DNA from 4 places in the Actinacidiphila glaucinigra genome. Region 3 is predicted to be linked to each of the others. Evidence: riboswitches for the same ligand, from Rfam matches in the RefSeq annotation. Region 3 holds a riboswitch; each other region holds the start of a gene.
What was found. A riboswitch is a leader RNA that binds a small molecule or an ion and turns the genes downstream of it on or off. The one in region 3 is predicted to bind cyclic di-AMP.
Positions count from the first base shown of each region.

Region 1: linked by a shared signal. The riboswitch ahead of OIE69_RS07185 (transglycosylase family protein) and the one ahead of OIE69_RS17300 (C40 family peptidase) in region 3 are both predicted to bind cyclic di-AMP.
Region 2: linked by a shared signal. The riboswitch ahead of OIE69_RS34475 (C40 family peptidase) and the one ahead of OIE69_RS17300 (C40 family peptidase) in region 3 are both predicted to bind cyclic di-AMP.
Region 4: linked by a shared signal. The riboswitch ahead of OIE69_RS12390 (M23 family metallopeptidase) and the one ahead of OIE69_RS17300 (C40 family peptidase) in region 3 are both predicted to bind cyclic di-AMP.

Region 1 covers NZ_CP109144.1:1,624,592-1,631,588, reverse strand. The annotation lists gene OIE69_RS07200 (peptidylprolyl isomerase) at 1-83, opposite strand, end outside; gene OIE69_RS07195 (GNAT family N-acetyltransferase) at 177-809, shown strand; gene OIE69_RS07190 (aldo/keto reductase) at 879-1,886, opposite strand; cyclic di-AMP (ydaO/yuaA leader) riboswitch at 2,519-2,710, shown strand; gene OIE69_RS07185 (transglycosylase family protein) at 2,713-3,858, shown strand; gene OIE69_RS07180 (SAM-dependent methyltransferase) at 4,067-4,882, shown strand; gene OIE69_RS07175 (putative bifunctional diguanylate cyclase/phosphodiesterase) at 4,879-6,997, shown strand, end outside.
Region 2 covers NZ_CP109144.1:7,645,833-7,652,829, reverse strand. The annotation lists gene OIE69_RS34485 (ATP-dependent Clp protease proteolytic subunit) at 1-289, shown strand, start outside; gene OIE69_RS34480 (hypothetical protein) at 296-601, shown strand; cyclic di-AMP (ydaO/yuaA leader) riboswitch at 953-1,109, shown strand; gene OIE69_RS34475 (C40 family peptidase) at 1,113-1,586, shown strand; gene OIE69_RS34470 (ATP-binding protein) at 1,806-2,243, opposite strand; gene OIE69_RS34465 (helix-turn-helix domain-containing protein) at 2,532-3,383, shown strand; gene OIE69_RS34460 (DUF397 domain-containing protein) at 3,399-3,650, shown strand; gene OIE69_RS34455 (8-amino-7-oxononanoate synthase) at 3,653-4,801, opposite strand; gene bioB (biotin synthase BioB) at 4,951-6,168, shown strand; gene OIE69_RS34445 (adenosylmethionine--8-amino-7-oxononanoate transaminase) at 6,161-6,997, shown strand, end outside.
Region 3 covers NZ_CP109144.1:3,932,659-3,939,655, reverse strand. The annotation lists gene OIE69_RS17320 (PspC domain-containing protein) at 1-519, shown strand, start outside; gene OIE69_RS17315 (LuxR C-terminal-related transcriptional regulator) at 516-1,187, shown strand; gene OIE69_RS17310 (C40 family peptidase) at 1,206-2,273, opposite strand; gene OIE69_RS17305 (hypothetical protein) at 2,614-2,967, shown strand; gene OIE69_RS17300 (C40 family peptidase) at 3,002-4,138, opposite strand; cyclic di-AMP (ydaO/yuaA leader) riboswitch at 4,147-4,304, opposite strand; gene pcrA (DNA helicase PcrA) at 4,623-6,997, shown strand, end outside.
Region 4 covers NZ_CP109144.1:2,826,923-2,833,919, forward strand. The annotation lists gene OIE69_RS12375 (bifunctional acetate--CoA ligase family protein/GNAT family N-acetyltransferase) at 1-498, opposite strand, end outside; gene OIE69_RS12380 (HPr family phosphocarrier protein) at 619-900, shown strand; gene OIE69_RS12385 (GntR family transcriptional regulator) at 1,116-1,808, opposite strand; gene OIE69_RS12390 (M23 family metallopeptidase) at 2,042-2,806, opposite strand; cyclic di-AMP (ydaO/yuaA leader) riboswitch at 2,822-2,978, opposite strand; gene OIE69_RS12395 (M16 family metallopeptidase) at 3,302-4,672, opposite strand; gene OIE69_RS12400 (M16 family metallopeptidase) at 4,690-6,042, opposite strand; gene OIE69_RS12405 (DNA gyrase/topoisomerase IV subunit A) at 6,249-6,997, shown strand, end outside.

The sequences.
Region 1 (6,997 bases), 2.3 Mb from region 3:
ACGTCGTCGAACAGGGTGAACACGATCCGTCCGGCGGGCTCGCCGTCGATCGTGATGTCGAAGAACACGTCGTTGCTGTTCATGCCCCCATTTTCGCATCCGTGGCGCCCGGCCTCCGACGCGCCCCGCGGAAACGCGCTTGACGGGTGACCCGGCCGGACACCACCATCCGGGGCATGCCCGAATCCGTGATCTTGGAAGGCCGGCACGTCCGCCTGGAGCCGCTGAACGCCGCCCACACGGACGGGCTGCTGCGCGCCGCCGGCGAATCCCGCGACACCTACGTCTACACCAAGGTGCCGGAGGACCGTGCGGCGATGGCGCGCTACGTCGAGGAGGCCCTCCAGGAGCAGGCGACCGGGACCGCGCTCCCCTTCGCGGTACGGGACGTCCGGCGCGACACCCTGATCGGCTCCACCCGGTTCCTGGACCTCGACTACTGGACGGCCGCCCCCGCCCGGCCGGCGGGCCGCTCCGTGCCCCGCGGCGGCGCGGTGCCCACCGTCGCCGAGATCGGCAGCACCTGGCTCGCCGCCTCCGCCCAGCGCACCCCCTGCAACACCGAGGCGAAGCTGCTGTTGCTCACCCACGCGTTCGACGTGTGGGGTGTGTTCCGCGTCACCTTGAAGACGGACGCGCGCAACGCGCGTTCCCGGTCGGCGATCGAGCGCATCGGCGGCCGCTTCGAGGGCATCCGCCGCGCCCACACCCGTGCCGTGGACGGCACCGTCCGCGACAGCGCGTACTACTCGGTCGTCGCCGAGGAGTGGCCCGGTGTCCGCGCCGCGCTGGAGGCCCGTCTCACCTGAGCCCGGCGGCGTACGCGAGGACGGGCCGGACCCACGGGGTCCGGCCCGTCCTCGCGTACGGAGAGGCCGCTACGGGATGCGGACGCCCGCCTCGGCGGAGAGACGGTCGATCTCGGCGAGCTCGTCGGCGCCGAGCGGGCCCGCGTCGAGGGCGGCGAGGTTCTGGTCGAGCTGGGCGACGCTGCTCGCGCCGATGAGCACGGAGACGACCCGCGGGTCGCGCAGCACCCAGGTCAGGGCCAGCTGGGCCAGGGTCTGGCCGCGCTCGCCCGCGAGCTTGTCGAGGGCGCGCAGGAAGGTGAGCTTCCGCTCGGTCAGGGCGTCGCGCTTGAGGAAGTGGCCCAGCGCCATCCGCGAGTCGGCGGGCACGCCGTCCAGGTAGCGGTCGGTGAGCTGGCCCTGGGCGAGCGGCGAGTACGCGATGAGGGCGGTTCCGGTGTCGCCGACGGCGTCGAGGACGCCGTCCTCCGGGTCGCGCTGGAGGATGCTGTAGGCCGCCTGGTGGATCAGCAGCGGGGTGCCCAGCTCGCGCAGGATCTGCGTCGCGCGGCGGTGCGCCTCGGCGGGGTAGTTGGAGATGCCGGCGTAGAGGGCCTTGCCCTGGCGGACCGCGGAGTCCAGGGCGCCCATGGTCTCCTCCAGGGGCGTGTCCGGGTCGAAGCGGTGCGAGTAGAAGACGTCCACGTAGTCCAGGCCCATGCGGCCCAGGGACTGGTCGAGGGACGACAGCATGTACTTGCGGCTGCCCCACTCGCCGTACGGACCGGGCCACATGTCGTACCCGGCCTTGGTCGCGATGAAGAGCTCGTCGCGGTACGGGCGGAAGTCCTGGGCGAGGAGCGTGCCGAAGTTGGCCTCGGCCGAGCCCGCGGGCGGGCCGTAGTTGTTGGCCAGGTCGATGTGGACCACGCCGCGGTCGACGGCGCGGCGCAGCACCGCGCGCTGGTTCTCCAGCGGCGAAGTGTCGCCGAAGTTGTGCCACAGGCCCAGGGACACGACGGGCAGCAGGACCCCGCTGCGCCCGGTCCTGCGGTAGTCCATCGAGGCGTAGCGGTCGTCGGCGGCGAGGTAGGGCACGCGAGGGCTCCTGGGCGATGTAAGAAAATGTGAGGGATTGGGAGGCTACCGTCGCCGAATCGGCGCTGTCACGTCCGTTTTCCGGGCGCGGCCCGCCGTCCGCGGCCCTTCTCGCCCCGCCGGAGCGGCGGTTGTGGCGCACGCCACACCGCGGGCCGGGCCGGATGGGCGCATCCGGGAATCGCCGGCCGCCCCCGGCGGTTGGCTCAGGGGGTGTTCCTCCGGGCGGGCCCTCAGAAGGGCGCGGTCGGGGGCGGGTTGGACCGGGATGCGTCCTCCCTTATCCGGCATTGAGGCATCTAACCGGACATATGCGCCCACAGTGCATGCGTAATACATCGTTGCGTGACGGGTGTCACGTGCCGAACACGCAGCGCAGACCCCGGGCGACGCACCGTCGAATTTTGCCGCTGAATTTTACCGGGCGATATCACGTGATTACCGAGGGGCAATTTTTCGCCTACGCAGAGCGGACACTTATCACGTAAAGTCACAGAAGTAATTGATCGACTTGCGGTCTGCCGGGGGGCGTGATTCCGCTCCTTGCTCCGGAACGATTCCGTCGTTTAGCTTCCAGATCTCGCAGGACAAATGCCTGCGAGATTCTTCCGGGTAGAACGCCTAGTCCTGCCGCTGCCCGGACGCCGGATGACAAGACCGCACGGCAGGAGCGGGGGACCCAGGTAGTTTGCCGTTCCCGTTGGTCTCGGGACGGCTAGGGGTGAAGTCGCAGCGACATGCCTTGATGTGGCGTGCCCTATTGCGGCCGGGCATCTCCAGCCCGAACCCGACAGCTTACCTCGCAGGCGTCGGAGAGGAATTCGGCATGCCCGGTAAGGGAAAGCACCGTCGCCCGCGGAACACCCGCATCACCCGTATCAGCGCGCTGGCCGGCACCACCGGTGCGGCCGTGGCGCTCCCGATCGTCGGTGCCACCGGTGCCCACGCCGCTCCCGTGAGCGTCTGGGACAAGGTCGCGGCCTGCGAGAGCACCAACAACTGGTCCATCAACACCGGTAACGGCTTCTACGGCGGCCTCCAGTTCACCCAGAGCACCTGGGCCGGCTTCGGCGGCACGAAGTACGCCCCGCGCGCGGACCTCGCGACCAAGGCCCAGCAGATCGCGACCGCGGAGAAGGTCCTGGCGACCCAGGGCCCGCAGGCCTGGCCCGTGTGCGGCCCCAAGGCCGGTCTGACCAAGGCGATGGCCAACCCGTCGGCCACCCCGGAGAGCGTCTCCGGCACGGCCGCGAAGCCGGCCGCCAAGCCCGCCGCCCCCGCCAGGAAGGCCGAGGCGCCGAAGGCCGCCACCGCGCCGAAGAGCGCCGGCGGTTCCTACGCGGTCGCCGGCGGCGACACCCTCTCCAAGATCGCCGACGCCAGGTCGGTCGAGGGCGGCTGGCAGAAGCTGTACGCCGACAACAAGTCGGTCATCGGCGGCAACCCGAACCTGATCTACCCGGGCCAGGTCCTGTCCCTCGGGGAGAAGGCCGCCGCCAAGCCCGCGCCGAAGGCCGCGAAGGCCGCGAAGGCCGCCCCGGCCGCCGTCAAGGCCGCCAGCACCTCCGGCTACACCGCCCCGCTCGACCGCGTCACCCTGGGCACCGCCTACCACCAGGCCGGTGCCATGTGGTCCAAGGGCTACCACACCGGTGTCGACTTCATCGCCTCGACCGGCACCAAGGTGAAGTCGATCGCCGCCGGCACCGTGGTCTCTTCGGGCTGGGGCGGCTCGTACGGCAACCAGGTCGTCGTCAAGCACGCCGACGGCCGGTACTCGCAGTACGCCCACCTGTCCTCGCTGTCGGTCTCGGCCGGCCAGACGGTCTCGGCCGGTCAGCAGCTGGGCCTGTCGGGCGCCACCGGCAACGTGACCGGTCCGCACCTGCACTTCGAGGTCCGCACCACTCCCGACTTCGGCTCCGACATGGACCCGCTGGCCTACCTGCGCGCCCACGGCGTCAACGTCTGATCGAACTGATCCACCGTCATCCGGCGGTAGCCTGTGCCCTGTTCCCCGCTTGTTGGGAACAGGGCACATGCCTTTGGTCTGTGACCGAAAACGGATCGAATATTTCCATTTCTAGTTTCCTCTCGAACGGTCGATCAGTAGCCTCTGTCGCACGTGGTCGTGTCCACGACCAAGTGCCCCGATCGCCGACGACGAGCTGGAGCCGTTGATGGAGCGTCCCGCCTGGGCCCCGCAAGGCATCGATCTCTCCGTGCCGAGCGTGTCCCGCATCTACGACTACTACCTGGGCGGCTCCCACAACTTCGAGGTCGACCGGGAGGCCGGACGGCGGGCCATCGAGGCATTCCCGGGGCTGCCGAAGATCATGCAGGCCAACCGGGCGTTCATGCGCAGGGCCGTGCGGTACTCCGTCGACCAGGGCGTCACCCAGTTTCTGGACATCGGCTCCGGCATTCCCACCTTCGGCAATGTCCACGAGGTCGCCCAGGCCGCCAGTCCCGGCGCCCACGTCGTCTACGTCGACCACGACCCGGTCGCCGTCGCCCACAGCCGTGCCGTGCTGGAGGGAGTCGAGCACACCGCCATCGTCGCCGCCGACCTGCGTTCCCCCCGCGACATCCTGGACAGCGCGGAGGTGCGCGGGCTCATCGACCTGGAGCGCCCGGTCGCACTGCTGCTCGTCGCGGTCCTGCACTTCCTCGAGGACGCGGACGAACCGGCCAAGGCGGTGGCCGAGTTGCGCGAGGCCATCGCCCCCGGCAGCCTGCTGGTCGTCACCCACGCCTCGGTCGAGGGAGGTCCGCGCAGACCAGAGGAGGGGGAGCGGGTCGAGAACGTCTACCGCAGCGCGAGTTCACCGCTGATCATGCGGTCCCGGGCCGCGGTGGAGCGCTTCTTCGACGGCTTCGACCTCGTCGAACCCGGCCTGGTCTCCGCGCCGTTGTGGCGCCCCGACGGCTCGGACGACGACGAGCTCGACCCGGTCGTGTTCAGCGGGTTCGCGGGCGTCGGCCGCAAGGCGTGACCGTGACCAGAGACCCCGGCCCGGAGCCGGAGGCCGCCGACAGCCTGCGGCGCTTCGCGATCATCTGGAGCCGGGCGATCTACCCGGCCACCGCCACCTCCATGACGCGCGGCGAGTTCGAGGAGTACCTGCTCCCGCTCGCCGCGCGTCTCAACGCCACCCTGCGTGCACAGCCCTTCGACCCCCGTCCGGCCGCGGAGGTCGGCGCCGCGCTCGTGGCCGCGCACTGCACCGACCCCGCCGCGCTGGCGCGCATTCTGGACGTCGTCGACGCCTACCTGCTGCTGTACTGCCCGCCGGGCCCCGCCCTCCCGTCCGAGGAGAGCCGTACCCGATGCAACCGCCTGCAGCACTGGGTGGCCGCCGGATACACCCGGGCCCTGCAGGAACGTACGCGGACCGAGCAGGAGGCACTGTCCCGTGCGGCGCTCGCCGCCCGGGCCGCCACCGAACAGGCCTTGTACGAGAGCGAGGTCCGCTTCCGCGCAGTCTTCCAGGGCGCCTCCATAGGCATCGGCATCGCCGACATGGACGGCCGCATCCTGGACGTCAACGCCGCCCTCACCACCATGTTCGGCGGCCTGGAGCGCCACATCCGCAGCAGGAACGTCTACGACTGGGTGCACCCGGACGACGCCCCCGAGGTCTGGGAGATGCAGCGCCAGCTCAACCGGGGCGAACGCGACCACTACCGCATGGAGAAGGCCTACTACCGGCCCGACGGCACCGTCCTGTGGACCAATCTGACGGTCTCCCTGCTGCGCGACGCCGGCGGCATCCCCCAGTACATGCTCGCGCTGATGGAGGACATCACCGAGGAGCGCCTGCTCAGCGAGCGGCTGCGGTACGAGGCCAACCACGACGCGCTCACCGGCCTGGCCAACCGGAACCTCTTCTTCGAGCGCCTGGAGCAGACGTTGAACGGCCCCGACGGGGTGGGCGTCGGGGTCTGCTACCTCGACCTGGACGGCTTCAAGGACGTCAACGACAGCCTCGGCCACGCCGTCGGCGACCGGCTCCTGGTCGCCGTCGCCGAACGCCTCCAGGCCTGTGTCACCTCACCCGACCAGCTGGTGGCCCGCATCGGCGGCGACGAGTTCGCCGCCCTGGTCGTCAACCCCGCCAGCCGCGCCGACACCACCGGCCTCGCCGACCTGATCCTGGCCGCGCTGGCCGACCCGATCCGGGTGGACGGCCGTGACCTGTCCGTACGGTGCAGCATCGGCATCGTCGAGGGCCAGGCCGGCTCCCTGGGGCCCGCCGAGGCGCTGCGCAGCGCCGACATCACGATGTACCGGGCCAAGGCCGCCGGTGGCAACCGCTTCGAGCTGGCCGACCCCGACTCCGACGCGCGCGCCATCACCCGGCACGGGCTGACCAACCGGCTGCCGACGGCCCTGGAACGCGGCGAGTTCTTCATCGAATACCAGCCATTGGTACGGCTCGGCGACGGCAGTGTCCGCGGCGCCGAGGCACTGGTCCGCTGGTGCCACCCGGTGCACGGGGTCCTCGGCCCCGACCAGTTCATCCCGCTCGCCGAGAGCACCGGGCTGATCGTGCCGCTCGGCCACTGGGTGCTGCAGCAGGCCGCCTGGCAGGCCCGGGACTGGCAGTTCCCGCGCAGCGACGGCCATCCGCTGCGGGTCAACGTCAACCTCTCCCCGGCCCAGCTCGGCCACCCCGGCCTCGTCCCGGAGACCCTCGCGGTGATCAAGGACGCCGGACTGGAGCCGACCGCCCTGTGCCTGGAGGTCACCGAGAGCGCCTTCATCGGCGCCGACGAGGAACTGATGCGCCCGCTGCGGGAGTTCGCCGAACTCGGCATGGCCATCGCCCTCGACGACTTCGGCACCGGCTACTCCAACCTGGCCTCGCTGCGCCGGCTGCCCATCACCACGCTCAAGCTCGACCGCTCCTTCACGCGCGGCATGCAGCAGCTGCCCGCCGACCCGGTGGACGTGAAGATCGTGGAGATCGTCGTCGATCTGGCGCACACCCTCGGGCTGTCGGTGACGGTGGAGGGCGTGGAGACCGGCACCCAGGCCGAGCACCTGCGGGCCCTGGGCTGCGACACCGCGCAGGGCTGGTACTACGCCCGGCCCGGACCGCCCGACC
Region 2 (6,997 bases), 3.7 Mb from region 3:
GCTGGCGACCCCCGGCTCGCGGGTGCTGATCCACCAGCCCTCGTTCGCCGAGGTGATCCAGGGCACCACGGCCGACCTGGAGATCCAGGCCAGGGAACTGCTCCGCCGGCGCGACCAGTTGGAGGAGCTGCTGGTCAGGCACACCGGGCAGGACCCGGAGCGGATCCGGGCCGACATCGAACGGGACACCATTTTTGACGCCCCGTCGGCGCTCGCCTACGGCCTGGTGGACCGGCTGACGATGAGCCGCAAGGACGGCGCAGGCCGCGCACCGCGCGCCCTGCGGTGACCGGCGGTGGTGCCCGAACTGCCCCCGCTCCCGGCCCTGACCCGGGCCGAGGGCGAGCTCGTCGACGCCTATCTGGGGGTCGTGGACCTGCTGGGCCGGATCAACCCGTCCCGTTCCAGGGACACCTACGGGGCGCTGCGCGCCGCGCAGGCCCTGGTGGGACGGGCCGCGGAGCTGCGTGACGCGCTGACGCTGATGCACACGCGCGGGGAGAACGAGGTGCACACGGCGACGATGGAACGGGCGCTGCGGGTGCTCGACGGCGAACGGCGCGCGGGGCAGGTCGCCTTGCCGCCGTCAAGGCCTCGCTGACGGAGCGTCACGACACACTGGTCCGTTCGGGCGGCACGAACTCGAACCGAATGGACTCGCCCGATCGTTGTATCTGTCGTGGACGGCCGAGTGGCCCCGAGTTGCGCGATATGGCCGCACACATCCGGAATCTGACGCTCCGTCCCTGGTGTTCGACTCCTTTCGAGTCGTCAGTCCGGGCCATGTGTCGTGGAGTCCACCCGAATAGGTGAGTCGTGAACAGACTCACATTCGACCGGTTGCGCTGGGAATCGGACGCTTCGGTGGGTGATCATCCCTTCGACGACAAGCCCCCGCCATCCCGGCGGGGCGGTCCGCGCGGACGCCGAATCCTGCCGCCGCGCGGATGCCAGGTCGACGACGACGCATCGGCAGGAGCGGAGGACCCGAGCACGACGGGTCCGGCGCCGGTCGCCGGACCCTTGGGGTGAAGCCGCATCCGCGGCCGGGCATCTTCGCCTGCCCGAACCCGACAGGTCATCCTTCGCAGGCGGACGACGAAGGGTTGCGCATGAGTGCGCCGACAGCCATGTCCGGGGTCCTGTGCCGGCTGGGGGCGGTATCCGCCCTCACGGCGGCCGCCGTTGCCGGTCCCGCGGTACTGCCCGAACTCGCCCAGCAGGCCGAGGCGGCGACGGTCTCCGCCAAGGCACTGAAGATCGCGGCGTCCAAGAAGGGCGCGCTGTACCAGTACGGGGCCGCCGGTCCCGGCAGGTTCGACTGCTCCGGGCTCACCTTCTACTCCTTCAAGAAGGCGGGCAAGAAGCTCCCTCGCACCGCGGGGGCGCAGTACAACAGCGTCCGGCACATCCGGAAGTCCGCACGGACCCGTGGTGACCTGGTCTTCTTCCACTACGGGAGCAACGTCTACCACGTGGGGATGTACGCCGGGCACGGGAAGATCTGGCACTCCCCCAAGCCCGGCGGACGGGTGCGGCTGGAGAAGATCTGGAGCCGCAGTGTCTGGTACGGCCGGGTGAAGTGACCCCGGTCGCGTCGCCCGGGAGCCGGGGCTCCCGGGCGACGCGACCGGCGCTGTGGACACGGGGCCGACGGCACGTCACATCGCCCCGAGGGCGGAATGGCGTGGGCGCGGATCGCCAACGGCAGCGCGGCGAGCGTGCAGGCGTTCACGGCGGCGGGATTCGTGCCGATGGGCGCCGAGGCGCTGCCGCTCGGCCGGGAGGACCGAGGGCCGCCGGGGTCACTCGACGGCGGCGGTGGCGGTGGCCCAGGGCAGGCTGATCCACACCGTCTTGCCGCCCTCCGCGGTGGGAGTCACCAGGAGCGTACCGCCCGCCTCCGCCGTGAGGTGACGGATGATCACCATGCCCCGGCCGTTGTCCTGCTGCACGGCGGCGGGCAGCCGCTGGGGCCACCGTGGGTGACTGTCGGTGACCCCGATGCGCAGTTGCTCGTCCCGGTCCAGCTGGACGTCGAGGGTGAAGGTGGGCGACTGGCCGAAGGTGTGCAGCACCGCGTTGGTCGCGAGCTCGGAGACGATGAGCCGCACGGAGTCGGCGGGGTCCGAGTCCTCGGACATGCCCCACTCCACCAGCAGGTCGCTCACGTAGCGGCGTACCGCGGGGACCGAGGCAGGGTCGCTCGGCAGGGTGACGGATGCTTCCTGGTGGTCTGCCATGGCGACGCTGTCCCTTTCCCGCCGTGACCAGGACGCCGGCGCCCGCCGCGCCCGTGGCCGCGCGCGCGACGGCCGAAGGCGCCGTGCCCCGCCTTCCGCGCGGCACGTCCCCGTACGGCACTCACGCGCCAGAGTGTCACCCATCGTGCCCTTAATCCGGTGCCACCACAGCTATATGCATATATCTGTCGCCCAAAGCGGTGAACTCTGCTACGAGAGAACGTATTTGCGCGGCAGACTTCGCTCGGGGACCGGCGAGGGTGCCGGGAACCGGGAGGTGCACACACCATGCAGCAGGTGCCGGCGGTACGCCGCCGAAAGATCGGCTCGGAATTGCGCCGTCTGCGCGACACGGCGGGGCTCACGAGCGGTGAGGCCGCCCAGCGCCTGGGATGGCACCAGTCCAAGGTGAGCCGGATCGAGACCGGCCGCAGCGGAGTGCGACCCGAGGACGTCACGGCGCTGCTGGACGTGTACGGAGTGCGCGACCAGCGACTGCGGGAGATGCTCGCCGCCCTCGCGGGCGAGGGCGACCGGCGCGGCTGGTGGCATGAGTTCCGGGAGGAACTCCCCTCCGCCTACCGGGACTTCATCTCCCTGGAGACCGACGCCTGCCGTGCGCGGACACTGGAGACGACGGTGGTGCCGGGGCTGCTGCAGACCCCGGACTACGCCCGCGAGCTCACCCGTTCCGTCCTCCCGCAACTCGGTCCGCGGCAGATCGCGACCCTGGTGCAGGTGCGGATGGCCCGCCAGGCGGTGCTGCGCGCCGAACCGCCGCTGGAGCTGTGGGCGGTGCTGGACGAGGCGGTGCTGCGCCGCAGCGTCGGGGGTCCCGGAGTGATGGCGGCGCAATTGAGCCATCTTGTGGAGCTGGGTTCACTGCCTCATGTGCATCTGCAGGTGCTGCCTTTCTCGGCCGGTGGGCATATAGGCGTTACAGGCCCTTTCGTAATCTTCTCATTTCCGCGCATTGCTGATCTGGACGTGGTTGTTCTCGACCATTTGACGAGTAGTCTCTATCTGGATCAGCACGAGGACGTCAGGGCGTACGGTGCTGCCTTCAATCGGTTGCGCTCCCATGCCCTGTCGAGTGAGCAGTCGCTGTCCTTCATCTCAGGCATCCGCAAAGGCGCGTAAGGAGGCACACCCCCCATGTCCGACGCTCTGCCTCAGTACGTCACCTCCAGTGCGTCCCTCTTCGGTGTGAATTGGCGACGCAGCAGCTACAGCACGGCGGCGAACAACTGCGTCGAGACGGCCCTCATCGGGGACGGGCCGCTCTCGGGACAGCTCGCCGTACGCGACTCCAAGGATGTGCGCGGCCCCGCCCTGCTCTTCCCCCCGGCGGCCTGGGCGGAGTTCCTCGCCGCCGTGGCGACGGGGAGCCTGACCGAACACCCCTGATCTCAGGGGCGCGGCGGCGCCGTACGGACGATCGTCCCCACGGCGTCGCCGATCTCCCGGTCCGTCAGATCCGCCCGCGCGGTGAGCCGCAGCCGCGAGATCCCGTCGGGCACGGACGGTGGCCGGAAGCAGCCCACCGCGAGACCCGCCGCGCGGCACGCCGCGGCCCACTCGACCGCCGCCTCGGGCGACGGCGCCCGCACCGACACCACGCACGCGTCCGGTGCGGTGGCGTCCAGCCCCGCCCCCGTCAGCCGCTCGTACAGCTCGCGGGCGACCGCCCGGGCCCGTACGGCACGCTCCGGCTCCCGCCTCAGCAGGCGCAGCGCGCCGAGTGCCGCGCCCGTCGCCGCCGGGGCGAGGCCCGTGTCGAAGATGAACGTCCGCGCGGCGTTGACCAGGTGCTCGATGACCCGGGCCGGGCCGAGCACCACGCCGCCCTGGCTGCCCAGGGACTTGGAGAGGGTGGCGGTGCACACCAGTCCGGGCTGGCCCGCCAGACCCGCCTCCGCGGCCGCCCCCCGGCCCCCGGGGCCGAGCACCCCGAGTCCGTGGGCGTCGTCCACCAGCAGCGCGGCCCCGTGCTCAGCGCAGGCGGCGGCCAGCGCGCGGAGCGGGGCGGCGTCGCCGTCCACCGAGAAGACCGAGTCGGTGACGGCCACGGCGGGCCCGTCGTGGCCGCCGAGCGCCTTGCGCAGGGCGTCCGTGTCGGCGTGCGGCACGACCTCTGTGCCGGCACGGGAGAGCCGGCAGCCGTCGATGAGCGAGGCGTGGTTGCCGCTGTCGGAGACGATGAGCGTGCCCGGCTCGGTGGTGAGCGCGGTGACGGCGGCGAGGTTGGCCGCATAACCGGAGGCGAGGACCAGCGCCGCCTCGAAGCCGCAGAAGGCGGCGAGTTCGGCCTCCAGTTCGGCGTGCAGCTCGGTGCTGCCGGTGACCAGCCGCGAACCGGTCGATCCGGCGCCCCAGCGCAGGCAGGCGTCCGCGCCGGCCCGGGTCACCTCGGGGTGGTGGGCGAGCCCCAGGTAGTCGTTGGAGGCGAGGTCCAGCAGGGGTGAGCTCGCGGGCCGGGGCCGCAGGGTGCGCACCAGTCCGGCGGCGCGACGCCGTTCGGCGTGCGCGTCGATCCAGTCGAACGGGTCGCGGGTCATGGTCGTCCCCTGGGGTCGGCTCGGAGGTTTCGGCAGCACCGTAGTGTGCCGGACCGTCTCGCACGGTGTGGTGATGCACACACCCTGAGCGAGCGGTCTTGTGGGATGTCCCATTGGCCGCGGCCCGTGCCGTGCGTCAGGATCGCGGCATGGAACTGCTCAATGCTTTGGTGGAGAAGGGCCTGCGCCGCGAGCTGCCGACCCGCGAGGAGGCGCTCGCCGTGCTGGCGACCTCCGACGACGGACTCCTCGACGTGGTGGCCGCGGCCGGCAAGGTGCGCCGCGCGTGGTTCGGCCGCCGGGTGAAGCTGAACTACCTGGTCAACCTGAAGTCGGGGCTGTGCCCGGAGGACTGCTCGTACTGTTCGCAGCGGCTCGGCTCGGAGGCCGGGATCCTCAAGTACACCTGGCTGAAGCCCGACGAGGCGGCGGCCGCCGCGGCGGCGGGGGTCGCCGGCGGCGCCAAGCGGGTCTGCCTGGTGGCGAGCGGGCGCGGCCCGACCGACCGCGACGTGGACCGGGTCTCCAGGACCATCGAGGCCATCAAGGAGCAGAACGAGGGCGTCGAGGTCTGCGCCTGCCTGGGCCTCCTCTCCGACGGGCAGGCCGATCGGCTGCGCGGCGCGGGCGCCGACGCGTACAACCACAACCTCAACACCTCCGAGGCCACCTACGGGGACATCACCACCACCCACACCTACGCGGACCGGGTCGAAACGGTGCAACAGGCCCAGGCGGCGGGCCTGTCGGCCTGCTCGGGGCTGATCGCGGGCATGGGCGAGAGCGACGAGGACCTGGTCGACGTGGTCTTCGCGCTGCGCGAGCTGGACCCCGACTCCGTCCCGGTGAACTTCCTCATCCCCTTCGAGGGCACGCCGCTGGCGAAGGAGTGGAACCTCACCCCGCAGCGCTGCCTGCGCATCCTGTCGATGGTGCGGTTCGTCTGTCCCGATGTGGAGGTCCGCATCGCGGGCGGCCGCGAGGTGCATCTGCGGAGCATGCAGCCGCTCGCGCTGCACCTGGCGAACTCCATCTTCCTGGGCGACTACCTCACCAGTGAGGGCCAGGCCGGCAGGGCCGACCTGGACATGATCGCGGACGCCGGTTTCGAGGTGGAGGGCGCCGGCGAGGTGACCCTGCCCGTGCACCGTGTGGACGCGGCCGCCGCGGCCGGGGGCTGCGGTGCCCACGCCTCCGCGGGCTGCGGTTCACCCGGCGAGGGCGGCGGCTGCGGCCCCTGCGGCGGCCACGCCCACGGCACCGGCCACGGCGACGCCGCGCAGCCGGCGGCCGCGGGTGCCGCCCGCACCGACCTGGTGGCCGTGCGCCGCCGCGGCACCGGCACGGACCTGCCCCCCAATGCCTGAGCCGCTCACCCCGGGCGAGCTGCTGGCACTGGACCGGGAGCACGTCTGGCATCCGTACGGGCCCATGCCGGGCCGTCAGGAACCGCTCGTCGTCGAGTCCGCGGCCGGGGTCCGGCTGCGGCTCGCCGAGCCCGTCGAGGGGATGACCGACCTCGTCGACGGCATGTCGTCGTGGTGGTCGGCGATCCACGGCTACAACCACCCCGTGCTCAACGAGGCGGCCCGCGGCCAGCTGGACCGGATGAGCCACGTGATGTTCGGCGGGCTCACCCATGAGCCGGCCGTGCGGCTCGCCGCCCGCCTGGTGGAGATCACCCCCGAGCCGCTGCGGCACGTCTTCCTCGCCGACTCCGGCTCGGTCTCGGTCGAGGTCGCGGTCAAGATGTGCCTGCAGTACTGGCGTTCGCTCGGGCGGCCGGAGAAGCAGCGGCTGATGACCTGGCGCGGCGGCTACCACGGCGACACCTGGCAGCCGATGTCCGTCTGCGACCCCGAGGGCGGCATGCACGGGCTGTGGTCCGGCGTCCTGCCCCGGCAGGTCTTCGCGGACGCGCCGCCGGCCGCTTACGAGGAGGCGTACGCGGGCCACCTGCGGGAGACGATCGCCCGTCACGCGCACGAGCTCGCCGCGGTCGTGGTGGAGCCCGTCGTGCAGGGCGCGGGCGGCATGGCCTTCCACTCCCCCGACTACCTGCGGGTGCTCCGCGAGGCGTGCGACGAGCACGACGTGCTGCTGGTGTTCGACGAGATCGCCACCGGCTTCGGGCGCACCGGGACGCTGTTCGCCGCCGACCAGGCCGAGGTCTCCCCGGATGTGATGTGCGTCGGC
Region 3 (6,997 bases):
ATCCAGCGGCACGCCGAGGACCCGCGCGAGGTCGCGCGGCTGGCCCGCGCGCAGGAACGGGAGCTGCGGGCCTGGCTCTACCGGCCCGAGGGCAACGGCAGGGACGACGAGCCGGCCACCCTCGCGGAGGCGGTGCGCCGGGCGGCGGCCGAGGTGGAGGACGCGCACGGCGTCCCCGTCGAGGTGGTGTGCGTCGGCGACTGGCCGCTCGACGAACGCCTGGTGGCGCAGATGCAGGCCGCCCGCGAGGCCATGGTCAACGCCGCCAAGTACGGTGGGGACGAACCCGTGCAGGTGTACGCGGAGGTCGAGGAGAGCAAGGTCTTCGTATCGGTCCGCGACCGCGGCCCCGGCTTCGACCTCGAGGACGTACCGTCGGACAGGATGGGCGTCCGGGAGTCGATCATCGGCCGGATGCGGCGCAACGGTGGCGAGGCGCGGCTGCGCTCCGCACCGGGCGGGGGGACGGAAGTGGAGCTGGAGATGGACAGGGCCCAGGGACCAGGGAGGTCGTCATGAGCACGGAACGACGCGTGAGGGTCGTCCTCGTCGACGACCACCGGATGTTCCGCACCGGGGTGCAGGCCGAGATCGGCGAGACCGAGCGGACCGGGGTCGACGTGGTCGGCGAGGCCGCCGACGTGGACCAGGCGGTCTCCGTCATCACCGCGACGCGGCCCGGCGTCGTCCTGCTCGACGTCCATCTGCCGGGCGGCGGCGGGGTGGAGGTCCTCAAGCGCTGCGCCGGGCTCATGGCCGACGCCGAACACCCCGTGCGCTTCCTGGCGTTGTCGGTCTCCGACGCCGCCGAGGACGTCATCGGGGTGATCCGCGGCGGCGCCCGCGGCTATGTGACCAAGACCATCACCGGCCCGGACCTGGTCAGTTCGGTGTTCCGGGTCGCCGACGGCGACGCCGTCTTCTCGCCCCGGCTGGCCGGCTTCGTCCTCGACGCCTTCGCCTCCACCGACGCCCCGCCGGTCGACGAGGACCTGGACCGGCTGACCCAGCGCGAGCGCGAGGTGCTGCGGCTGATCGCACGCGGCTACGCGTACAAGGAAGTCGCCAAGCAGCTCTACATCTCGGTGAAGACGGTCGAGTCGCACGTCTCGGCGGTGCTGCGCAAGCTGCAGCTCAGCAACCGGCACGAACTCACCCGCTGGGCGACCGCCCGCCGGCTGGTCTGAGGCACCGTGGCGGGGGCGTCACGCCGGCCGCGTGGCGCCCGCGAAGGGCATCTGGTCGACCGGGGCGAGTTTGACGACGTCACCGGTGCGGGGGGCGTGGATCATCATGCCGTTGCCCACGTACAGGCCGACGTGGCTGATTCCCGAGTAGAAGAACACCAGGTCGCCGGGCTCAAGTTGGGAGCGGGAGACCCGGGTGCCCGCGTTGATCTGGGTGTACGTCGTGCGCGGCAGGGACACCCCGCCCGACCGCCACGCGGCCTGCGTGAAGCCCGAGCAGTCGTACGCCGACGGCCCGGTGGCGCCCCAGACGTAGGGCAGACCGAGGTTGTCGTAGGCGAAGGAGACGGCGCGGGCGGCCCGCGCGTTGGGGGCGGCGGCGGGCGCCAGGCCGGTACGGGAGCCGGTGGCGGCGCGGCCGGCACGGGCCGGGTCGGCGGAACCGTGGCCCCCGGAGGACAGCACCTCGGCGCGCCGGCCGGCGGTGAGACGGCCGAGCAGCTGCCGTGCGGAGGCCAGGCGCTGCTCCACGGTGCGCTTGTGGCGGGCGAGTTCGGCCCGGGTGCCGCGCAGTTCCGCCAGCTCGCCCTCGGTCTCGGTGCGCAGCTGCTCGATGTCCCGCCGCTGGGCCGACAGGGCGCGCAGCGCGGCGTTCTGGCGGCTGCTCATCCGGTCCAGCATCCCGGCGCGCTCCAGGTAGTCGCCGGGGGAGGAGGCGAGGGCCAGCTGGACGGCGGGGTCGATGCCGCCGCTGCGGTACTGGGCGGTGGCGAGGGAGCCGAGGCCGTCCCGGGTGCCGTTGAGGCGCTCGGTCCTGCGGGCGAGTTCGTCCTGGAGGCGCTCGATGCGCCCGGTGGCCGTGTCCGCCTTCTCCTTCGCGCCGTTGTACCGCTCGGTGGCCTGCTCGGCCTCCTCGTACAGCCGGTCCACCCGGGCCCTGGCCTCGTCCGCGGTCAGCCGGGGCTCCGCGTGCCCGGCCTCCCCGAACACCGTCACGGAGGCCGCGCCCGCCAGGGCGAGACCTGCGGCGGTGCGCGCGGTCGTGCCTGCCCGACCGCGATCCTTGGGCCTTCTGTGCGACGCCACGCGACGCCACTCCTTCCGGGCTGTCCGTACGCCCCCCGGCGGTCCGGCGGCGGGCGGACGGGGAGCCGTCCACCGCCGGACCTTTCGGCGGGGGCGGCCGTGCCGGGGACGGGGTCCGCGCGGCAGTGGGGATCGGCCACCTGGGGCAGGACGCTAAACCTGGACGCCGCGAGGGGGCTCCGCACTGTGCGGGACTGGTCAGATTCGGCCGTGGACTGCCCACGGATGACCGCTGTTCGACGGGTGACCTGGTCACTTCCGGTCCGGCCGTGACCGATGTGACGGAAGAGTGCGACCTCGGTGCCGGACGCTGGTATGAGCCTGGCTAGGGTCCTGAGCCATGGACGTACTCATCAACCTGATCGTCGGCCTGCACATCATCGGCATCGCCGCGCTGCTGGGCGGCTTCCTCACCCAGATGAAGGCCATGGGCCGCGGCGAGGCCCGTTTCGTGCCGGGCATGCTGCACGGCGCGCTGACCATGCTGGTCACCGGCGCGCTGCTGGTCGGCCTCAACCAGGCGGACGACCAGCCGGTGAACAACATCAAGATCGGCGTGAAGCTCGCGGTCCTGGTGGTGATCCTCGGCCTGGTCTACGTCAAGCGGGACGAGGAGAAGGTGCCGGCGGCGGCCTTCGGCACCGTGGGTGCGCTGACCACCGCCAACATCTTCATCGCGGTGCTGTGGACCTGAGCCCGGCCGCGGACGGCCGGGCGGGGGCTCAGGCTCAGGCCATCCGGGCGTAGCCGTAGATCGGCATCTCCGTGATCGGCGCGATCTTCACCACGCTCCCGGTGTGGGGGGCGTGGATCATCTGGCCGCCGCCGATGTAGAGGCCGACGTGGGTGATGTCCGAGTAGAAGAAGACCAGGTCGCCGGGTTGCAGCTGGTCCGCGCTCACGCGGCTGCCGAAGTCGACCTGGTCGTAGGTGACACGGGGGATCGAGACGCCCGCCGCGCCCCAGGCGGCCTGGGTCAGGCCCGAGCAGTCGTAGGAGTTCGGGCCGGTGGCGCCGTACACGTACGGCTTGCCCAGCTGGGCCCGCGCGAACTCGATCGCCTTGGCCGCCTTGGCGGCGTAGGTCCCCGACGCCGGAGCCGTCGAGCCCGAGGAGCCGGCGGACGAGCCCGACTCCTTCGCCGCCGCCTCCTGCGCGGCCTTCTCCTTGGCGGCGATCTCCGCTGCCTTCTCGGCGGCCTCCTCCTGGCGCTTCTTCTCCAGTGCCGCCAGCCGCGCCTTCTCCTGGGCGGTGAGGCTGTTCAGCAACTTCTGCGCCGCGGCGAGCTTCTGCTTGACCGCGGTCTTCTCCGCGCTCAGCCGCTGCTGCGCCTCGGTCAGCTTCTGCAGGCTCTCCACGGCCTCGGAGCGCTTGGCCGTCGTCTCGGCCTGCTCGGAGCGGAAGGTCTCCAGCGCGTGCTCCTGGCGGTCGGACAGGCGGTCCATCAGGTGCGCCTGGTCCAGGAACTGCTGCGGGTCGGAGGTGAGCAGGAAGGTCGTCGTCCCGTCCAGGCCGCCGCCGCGGTACTGCGCCGCGGCGTACTCGCCGATCGTGCGGCGGGCGGCGTTGAGCGTCTCGGTCTTGCGGGCCACCTGGTCGAGCAGCGCGTCGGCGCGCGTGCGCTGCTGCCCGGTCTGCTCCTTGGCGCCGTTGTAGCGCTCGGTGGCGGCCTCCGCCTGGTGGAAGAGCTTGTCGACCTGGGCCTTGACCTCGGTGATGGAGGGCTTGTCGGGTGAGGCGGGCGCCGCGCTCGCGCTCTCGCCGAAGAGGGTGACGGTCGCCAGTGCGGCGGTCGTGAGTCCCACCGCGGCGCGGGGGCCGGGGACGGTCAGCGCGCGCGGGCGCGGCTTGCGGTGCGTCGCCAAGTCAGGCGGCTCCTTCCGTGGACCGCCTACCGGGTTAGCTGTCGGGTTCGGGCTTCGGAAGGCCGCCCTACGGTCCGTGCGGGCGCGTCGCGCTCGTACCGACCGATTCACCCCAAGGTCGTGGGTCCCCGGCTCCGGCGGTCGCCGGACTCAGCGGAGGCGGCCCGTGACGGCACGGTCGCCGCCGCGTGGAGCGGACCGCCTGATCCGGCACGGTAGTCAACTGCGGGGGTCCGTGGGAACCCTGGTGTTCGAATTGTCCGCAATCATTTCGTGACCTTCACCATTCGGGGCCGTGACGGGCCCTGTTCCGCCCGGTCGTGACGGGACGGGGCCGGACGGGGCCGGACCGGGAAAGGGGGGACCGCGGGCGCGCGCGGCGGCCGGCCCGGGACGGCACCCGGGGCGCCCGGTGCGTCCGGGGCGTACGGGCTCGGGCAAGCGGCGCAACGTTGTCCGTCCCACGGCCTAGACTCGGGAGGCGATGAGCAGCCTCTTTGACGACAGCTTCCTGGCCGGCCTCGAACCGAGGGAGGAGGAGCCCCCGCCGCCTCCCGAGGACGGGCCCGAGACGGTTCCCGACGACCTCTTCGAGGGGCGCTTCGACGCGCCCGTGGACCGGGACGCGTACTACCGCGACGGCGCCCCCCGCCCGGCCGTGGACCCGGCCGCGCTGCTCGAAGGCCTGAACGACGAGCAGCGCGCCGCCGTCGAGCACTCCGGCTCCCCGCTGCTCATCGTCGCCGGCGCCGGCTCCGGCAAGACCCGGGTGCTCACCCACCGCATCGCGTACCTGCTGGGCGCCCGCAAGGTGCACCCCGGCCAGATCCTGGCGATCACCTTCACCAACAAGGCCGCCGGGGAGATGAAGGAGCGCGTCGAGCAGCTGGTCGGCCCGCGCGCCAATGTGATGTGGGTCTCCACCTTCCACAGCGCGTGCGTCCGCATCCTGCGCCGGGAGTCCAAGAGGCTCGGCTTCACCTCCAGCTTCTCGATCTACGACGCGGCCGACTCCAAGCGCCTGATGGCGCTGGTCTGCCGTGACCTGGACCTGGACCCCAAGCAGTTCCCGCCGAAGTCCTTCAGCGCCAAGGTCTCCAACCTCAAGAACGAGCTCATCGACGAGGAGACCTTCGCCGACCAGGCCGAGAACCCCTTCGAGAAGAAGCTCGCCGAGGCCTACGCGATGTACCAGTCGCGGCTGCGCGAGGCCAACGCGCTCGACTTCGACGACATCATCATGACCACGGTCAACCTGCTCCAGGTCTTCCCGGACGTCGCCGAGCACTACCGGCGCCGCTTCCGGCACGTCCTGGTCGACGAGTACCAGGACACCAACCACGCCCAGTACACCCTGGTGCGCGAGCTGGTCGGCACGGCGACCGGGGACGCGGCCGAGGGTGAGGAGCCCGCCGAGCTGTGCGTGGTCGGTGACGCCGACCAGAGCATCTACGCCTTCCGCGGCGCCACGATCCGCAACATCCTCCAGTTCGAGGAGGACTACCCGCAGGCCCGCACCATCCTGCTGGAGCAGAACTACCGCTCCACCCAGAACATCCTGACCGCCGCCAACGCCGTCATCGAACGCAACGCATCGCGCCGGCCGAAGAACCTGTGGACCGAGGCCGGACAGGGCCCGGTCATCACCGGCTACGTCGCCGACCAGGAGCACGACGAGGCGCAGTTCATCGCCGACGAGATCGACCGGCTCACCGACGCCGGGGACGCCCGTCCCGGTGACGTGGCGGTCTTCTACCGGACCAACGCGCAGTCCCGTGTCTTCGAAGAGGTCTTCATCCGCGTCGGCCTGCCCTACAAGGTCGTCGGCGGGGTCCGCTTCTACGAGCGCAAGGAGGTCCGGGACGTCCTGGCCTACCTGCGCGTGCTCGCCAACCCCGAGGACACCGTCCCGCTGCGCCGCATCCTGAACGTGCCCAAGCGCGGTATCGGGGAGCGCGCCGAGGCGATGGTCGACGCCCTGTCCGCGCGCGAGCGGATCTCCTTCGCCGCCGCGCTGCGCCGGGTCGACGAGGCCTTCGGCATGGCCGCCCGCTCGGTCAACGCCGTCAAGCGCTTCAACGAGCTGCTGGAGGAGCTGCGCACCGTCGTCGACTCCGGCGCCGGACCCGCCACCGTCCTGGAGGCCGTGCTGGAGCGCACGGGCTACCTGGCCGAGCTCCAGGCCTCCACCGACCCGCAGGACGAGACCCGCATCGAGAACCTCCAGGAACTCGCGGCGGTCGCTCTGGAGTTCGAGCAGGAGCGCACCGAGGAGGAGCCCGGCACGCTCGCCGAGTTCCTGGAGCGGGTCGCGCTGGTCGCCGATTCCGACCAGATCCCGGACGACGACGAGGGCGGTGGCGTCATAACGCTGATGACCCTGCACACCGCCAAGGGCCTGGAGTTCCCGGTGGTCTTCCTGACCGGCATGGAGGACGGGGTCTTCCCGCACATGCGCGCGCTCGGCCAGACCAAGGAGCTGGAGGAGGAGCGGCGGCTCGCCTACGTCGGCATCACGCGGGCGCGGCAGCGGTTGTACGTGACGCGGTCCACCATGCGCAGCGCCTGGGGCCAGCCCTCGTACAACCCGGCCTCGCGCTTCCTGGAGGAGATCCCGGAGCCGCTCATCGAGTGGAAGCGCACGGGCGCCTCCGCGGCGCCCTCCGCCTCGGTGTCGGCGGCGGCCTCGATGCTGTCGCGTTCCTCCTCGAAGAGCGGCCCCTCCGGTTTCGCGACGCGGCGCACCCAGGACCGTCCGGTCATCTCGCTGGCGGTGGGGGACCGGGTCACGCACGACACGTTCGGGCTGGGCACGGTCGTCGGGGTCGACGGCAGCGGGGACAAGGCCAAGGCCGTCAT
Region 4 (6,997 bases), 1.1 Mb from region 3:
GGTGAAGCTGCGCTGCTGGGTGTAGCCCGCGTCGGTGAAGACCTTGATCATCTTGCGGTTGGCGGGCAGCACCTCGGCGATGAAGCGGCGGATGCCCCGCTCCTGCGCCACGGCGGCGATGTGCTCCATCAGGGCGGAGGCCACGCCGCGGCCCTGGTGCGCGTCCTGGACGAGGAAGGCGACCTCGGCCTCGCCGTCGTCGGTGCGGTCGTAGCGCACGGTCGCGATGAACTCGCCGCCGACCAGGGCCGCCAGGCCGACGCGGTCGTGGTAGTCGTGGTGGGTGAAGCGGTGCACGTCCCGGTCGGAGAGCCGGGGGTAGGGCGCGAAGAAGCGGTAGTACTTGGACTCGTCGGAGACCTTCTCGTAGAAACTCACCAGCCGTCCCGCGTCGTCCGGCGCGATGGGCCGGACATGGGCGATCCCCCCGTCGCGCAGGACCACGTCCGCCTCCCAGTGGACCGGGTAGTCACGCTTTGCGTCGGACGGCGTCGTCATGGCCCAAGCGTACGGGCACCCGGCCGCCGCGGGACCGGTGCGACGATGTGGGGACGGACCGGTGTCCGAGGCATGGCAGACTGGTCTAGACCTCTTAGGAACGACCCGAAGGGCAACACCATGGCTGAGCGCCGCGTCACCATCGGCTGGGCCGAGGGCCTGCACGCACGTCCCGCTTCGATCTTCGTCCGCGCCGCCACCGCCTTGGGCGTCCCCGTCACCATCGCCAAGGTGGACGGCGCCCCCGTCAACGCCGCCTCGATGCTCGCCGTGCTGAGCCTGGGCGTGGCCGGCGGCGAGGAGGTCGTGCTCGCTTCCGACGCCGACGGTGTGGACGCCGCTCTGGACAGCCTGGCCAAGCTCGTCTCCGAGGGGCTGGACGAGCTCCCCGAGACCGTCTGACGCCGCGCACAACCGCCCTACGGCAAAAGGGGCGGGCCCGAAACGAAATCCGGCCGGATTTCGCGGGCCCGTCCCTTCCCCATTTCCACACCATTTCCGGGCAGCGCGCAGCGCGATGAAGCGCGGAAATACCTCCGCACACAATTCCCCACTTTGTATACGGCCCTTTTGTTGCGCCCGGCCACTCGAATTGTGTACGGCGTGTTTCCGTTTCCTCACCGCGCCGCGGCGCCGCGCCCCGTGCTCTCCGGTCGGCGCAGCCGGTGCACCGCCGTCGCCCGCTCCACATGGGCCGCCATCAGCCGCCGCGCCCGCTCCGCGTCACCGCGCGCCACCGCGTCCACGACCGCGCCGTGCTCCTCCCAGGACTCCACGGCCCGCCCCGGGGTGTCCACCGCGTACACCCAGGCGATCTTGTGCCGCAGCTGCGTCAGCTGCGCCACCAGGGTCGGACTGCCGGAGGCCTGGGCCAGCGTCTCGTGGAACCAGCCGTCCAGCGCGGGCAGGTCCGACAACTGGCGGCGCAGGGAACGCTCCTGGCCCAGCCGGACGAGCCCGCGCAGCACCTTCACATGGGCCTCGGTACGCCGCTGCGCCGCCCGCGCGGCGCCCAGCGGCTCCAGCAGGGCCCGGATGTCCAGCAGGTCGGCGGCCTCCTGCTCGGTGGGCTCCGCGACGGACGCCCCGGCGTGCCGGCGGGTCTGCACGAAGCCCTCGGACTCCAGGGTGCGCAGCGCCTCGCGCACCGGGACCCGCGACACCCCGTAGCGCTTGGCCAGCTGCTCCTCGGTCAGCCGGCTCCCCGGCGCGAAGAACCCGCTGACGATGTCGTCGCGGATCGCCGCGCACACCGCCCGGGCCGAAATCCGCCGGCCCGCGCCGCCGGTCCCGTTCACGTCCGACCCCACATCGCAGGTTCCTTTCGGTGCGCGCCGACGGCCACCCTTTCATCCCCGTGCAACGGAGGAGCCGGCGTTTCTGGCGCGACTCTATTCCAGCACGGCTCCGATTCCGACGGCCGCCCTGAATTCATGGAGCATTTTTGGACACACCCGCGGCCGGGAAGCGCCGGCATGCCGAAGGCCCCGGCGGGGGAACCGGGGCCTTCGTGTGGGGGGAGGGAAATGGCTCGGATGCGGGCTCAGATGCGGACGCCCTTGGAGCGCAGGTACCCCAGCGGGTCCACGTCGCTGCCGTAGGACGGGGCCGTACGGGCCTCGAAGTGCAGATGCGGCCCGGTCACGTTGCCGGTGGCGCCCGACAGGCCGATCTGCTGACCCGCGGAGACGGTCTGGCCCACGGACACGCCCAGGGAGGACAGGTGGCCGTACTGGGTGTACATGCCGTCCGCGTGGCGGATCACGATGTTGTTGCCGTACGAGCCGCCCCAGCCCGCCTCGACGACGGTGCCCGCGCCGGCGGCGTGCACCGGGGTGCCGACGGAGGCCACGAAGTCCACACCTGTGTGGTAGCCGGAGGACCACAGGCTGCTGGTCGCGCGGTAGGGCGTGCCGATCGAGCCGGCGACGGGCAGCACCCAGCCGCCGAGCGTGGCGCGGCCGGCCGCGGCGCTGCGCGACGCGTGCGCGGTACCGCTCTCCCGGGCCGCCTTGGCCTTGGCGGCCTTGGCCGCGGCCTCCTCGGCGGCGCGCTCACGCGCGGCGCGCTCGGCCCGCGCGACGTGGGCGGCGTGGTGCTTGCGGGCGATGACGGCGGCCCGGTGCTGGGCGGACGCCTGGTCGGCGAGGTGCGTGGCCAGGTCCCCGGCGACAGCGGCGCAGCGGGCGAAGGCGGAACCCTCGGTCCGGGCGTCGGCGGCCGCGGCGGGCACGACGAACGCGCCGGTGGTGACGGTGGTCAGCGCGGCGGCTCCGGCCAGGGTGGAGCGTATGGAGAACGACGCCATGGGCAGGCGGAGATCCTTTCCTTCCTTCTCGCCTACCGGGTTAGCTGACGGGTTCGGAGCAGGAAGGTCTCCTACGGGCGGCGGCACGCCGCCCGATTCACCCCAGGGACATCTCAGGTGGGTCCCCGGCTCCCCAGGCTCACGCCCGACGGGGACTCGGCGATCGTTGCTCCGGTGCCGCGGGTGGCGGCTGATTCCGCCGGGCAACCCGAGGACGCTAACCGCGCGTTGCTCCCGGCTCCAAAAAAATCCGGCAATATGTGCGGGATGCCACACCCACCGCCAACCGGTCGCAACCGTCCGCAATACCGCGACACCGCAGCTCCCCGGCGGTGCGCGCCCCTGCGGGAAGGCCCCGGCGCGGCCTGCGGACGGCCTCCGTGCGGCCTGCTGATCCACCCGGCGGCGGCCCCCGCCTCGGCGGCTGCACGGACGCAGGCGCACCGCGGCCCCGGGCGCCGCGAGGGCACCCGGGGCCGCGGTGGGCGGTACCGGTCAGCCGCCTGTGACGACCTCCACCGGGCCGATGCCCAGCTCGCGGATCGGGTCCGCGATGACGGAGGCGTCGCCGACGAGGACGACCACGAGCCGGTCCAGGGGGAAGGCGTTGACGGCAGCGGCCGTCGCCTCGATCGTGCCGGTGACGGCCAGCCGCTCGTAGAGCCTGGCCTGGAAGTCGTCCGGCAGGGACTGCTCGACCTGGTCGGCGAAGGTCCCGGCCACCGCCGAGGCCGTCTCGTAGCGCAGCGGGGCGACGCCCACGAGGTTCTGTACGGCGGCGTCGCGCTCGTCGTCGGTGAGCCCCTCCGCCGCCAGGGTGCGCAGCACCTGCCAGGTGTCGGCCAGCGCGGGCGCGGTGACGTCGGTCGCCACGGAACCGCTGATCCCGAGCAGGGAGACGCCGGTGCCCTCCGGAGTGGAGAGCAGCACCTGCCCGAAGGCCCGCACGCCGTAGGTGTAGCCCTTCTCCTCGCGCAGGACGCGGTCCAGGCGCGAGGTCAGCGTGCCGCCGAGGCAGTACGTGCCGAGCACCTGGGCGGCCCAGACGGGATCGTGGCGGTCCGCGCCGGCACGGCCGATGAGCACCTGGGTCTGGACGGACCCGGGCCGGTCGACGATCACGACGCGTCCGGTGTCGTCCGCGGTGATCGCCGGCAGCGGGCGGCGCTCGGCGGGCTTGCCGCTCCACTCCCCCAGCGTGCTCTCCAGCAGCGCCTCCAGGTCGATCCCGGCGAGGTCGCCGACCACGACGACCGTCGAGGTGGAGGGCCGTACGTGGGTGTCGTAGAAGGCCCGGACGGCGGCCGCGTCGATGCGCGCGACCGTCTCCTCGGTGCCCTGGCGCGGCCGGGAGCAGCGCAGGTCGGCGGCGAAGAGCTCCTTGGACAGCGCCATGGCGGCACGCCGCGCGGGGTTGGCCAGCTCGTGCGGGATCTCGTCGAGGCGGTTGCGCACCAGCCGCTCGACCTCGCCGTCCGGGAACGCCGGGGCGCGCAGCGCGTCGGCGAGCAGGCCGAGGCCCTTGTCGAGCCGGGAGACGGGGACCTCCAGGGAGACCCGGACTCCGGCATGGTCGGCGTGGGCGTCGAGGGTGGCCCCGCAACGCTCCAGCTCGGCGGCGAACTCCTCGGCACTGTGCTTGTCGGTGCCCTCGGACAGGGCCCGCGCCATCATCGTGGCGACGCCGTCCAGGCCCTCGGGCTCGGCGTCGAGCGGCGCCGCGAGCAGCACCTCGACGGCGACGACCTTCTGCCCGGGCCGCCGGCTGCGCAGCACCGTCAGCCCGTTGGGCAGGGTGGACCGCTCGGGGGCCGGGAAGTCCCAGGGCTTGGGCTGCCCCGGCCGCGGCTGGGGGTGGAACGTCATGGTGGTGTGGACGTCGGTCACTGGTCCGCGCCCTCCTCGTCCTCGTCGGAGTCCTCGCCGGCCGAGGCCGGCGAGCCGGTGGGCTCGTAGACCAGTGCGGCGCGGTTGTCGGGCCGCAGGGTGGCCGCCGCGACGGCGCGCACCTCGTCGGCGGTGATGTCCAGGATGCGCTTGACTGCGGTCAGGGCCAGCTGCGGGTCGCCGAACAGCACGGCGTACCGGCACAGTTCGTCGGCGCGGCCGCCGACGGTGGCGAGCCGGTCCAGCCATTCGCGCTCGAGCTGGGCCTGGGCCCGCTCCATCTCCTCCGGGGTCGGGCCCTCCTCGGCGAAGCGGGACAGTTCCTCGTCGACGGCCTCCTCGACGGCGGGCACCTCGACGCCGCTGGACGTCTTCACGTCGAGCCAGCCGAGCGACGGCGCCCCGGCCAGCCGCAGCAGGCCGAAGCCGGCAGCGACGGCGCTGCGGTCCCGGCGCACCAGGCGGTTGTGCAGCCGCGAGGACTCCCCGCCGCCGAGCACGGTCAGCGCCAGGTCCGCGGCGTCGGCCTCGCGGGTGCCGTCGTGCGGCAGCCGGTAGGCGGCCATCAGCGCGCGCGAGGGGACGTCCTCCTCGACGACCTCGCGGAGCTGCCCGCCCATCACCCCGGGGAGTGAACCGTCACGGGGCGCCGGCTTGCCGTCGTGGGCCGGGATGGTCCCGAAGTACTTCTCGATCCAGGCCAGGGTCTGTTCCGGGTCGATGTCGCCGACGACCGCGAGGACGGCGTTGTTCGGCGCGTAGTACGTCCGGAAGAAGGCCCGGGCGTCCTCCAGAGAGGCGGCGTCGAGGTCCGCCATCGAGCCGATGGGGGTGTGGTGGTACGGGTGGCCGTCCGGGTACGCCATCGCCGTCAGGCGCTCGAAGGCGGTGCCGTAGGGGACGTTGTCGTACCGCTGGCGGCGCTCGTTCTTGACCACGTCGCGCTGGTTGTCCAGGCTCTGCAGGTCCAGCGCGGACAGCAGACTGCCCATGCGGTCGGCCTCGAGCCAGAGCGCGAGCTCCAACTGGTGGGTCGGCATGGTCTCGAAGTAGTTGGTGCGCTCGAAGCTGGTGGTGCCGTTGAGGGAGCCGCCGGCGGACTGGACCAGTTCGAAGTGGCCGTTGCCCGTGACGTTCGCGGAACCCTGGAACATCAAGTGCTCGAAGAGGTGGGCGAGTCCGGTACGGCCCTTCACCTCGTGGCGGGAACCGACGTCGTACCAGAGGCAGACCGCGGCGACCGGGGTGAGGTGGTCCTCGGAGAGCACGACGCGCAGGCCGTTGGCCAGGCGGTGCTCGGTCGCGGTGAGGCCGCCGGGTTCTGCCTCCGGCGTGGCCGTGTGACCCATGGGCAAGCTGTCCTTCCGGTCGCGTACTCGTTGTTTTGTGCTGAGACCTGCCACTCTAGGCAGCGGACAAACGGCCCGCGAAGTTCCCGTCACCGCCACGTATGAGCCGGGGGGGTGGTCCGGGCTGTCGGTGGGGCGGTCCACAATGGTCCGCGTCAGTCCCGTGTCCTTATCCGATGAGGTCCAGCCGAAGGAGCAGCGCCCTGATGGCCCGCCGCACCACGAAGACCCCGCCGCCGGACGATTTCGAGGAGCGCATCCTCGACATCGACGTCGTCGACGAGATGCAGGGGTCCTTCCTCGAGTACGCCTACTCGGTCATCTACTCGCGCGCGCTCCCGGACGCCCGCGACGGGCTCAAGCCGGTGCACCGCCGGATCGTGTACCAGATGAACGAGATGGGGCTGCGCCCCGAGCGCGGCTTCGTGAAGTGCGCCCGCGTCGTCGGCGAGGTGATGGGCAAGCTCCACCCGCACGGCGACGCCTCGATCTACGACGCGCTGGTGCGCATGGCCCAGCCGTTCTCGATGCGTGTGCCGCTGGTCGACGGCCACGGCAACTTCGGTTCGCTCGGCAACGACGACCCTCCGGCCGCGATGCGTTACACGGAGTGCCGCACCACCCCCGCCGCGGCGCTGATGGTCGAGTCGATCGACGAGGACACCGTCGACTTCACGCCGAACTACGACGGCCAGGAGCGGGAGCCGGTGGCCCTGCCGGCCGCCTACCCGAACCTGCTGGTCAACGGCGCCTCCGGCATCGCGGTCGGCATGGCCACCAATATGCCGCCGCACAACCTCGGCGAGGTCATCTCCGCCGCCCGCCACCTGATCCGGTACCCGAACGCGGACCTCGAGACGCTGATGCGCCACGTCCCCGGCCCGGACCTGCCGACCGGCGGCCGGATCGTGGGCATGGACGGCGTCCGGGACGCGTACGAGACCGGCCGCGGCAC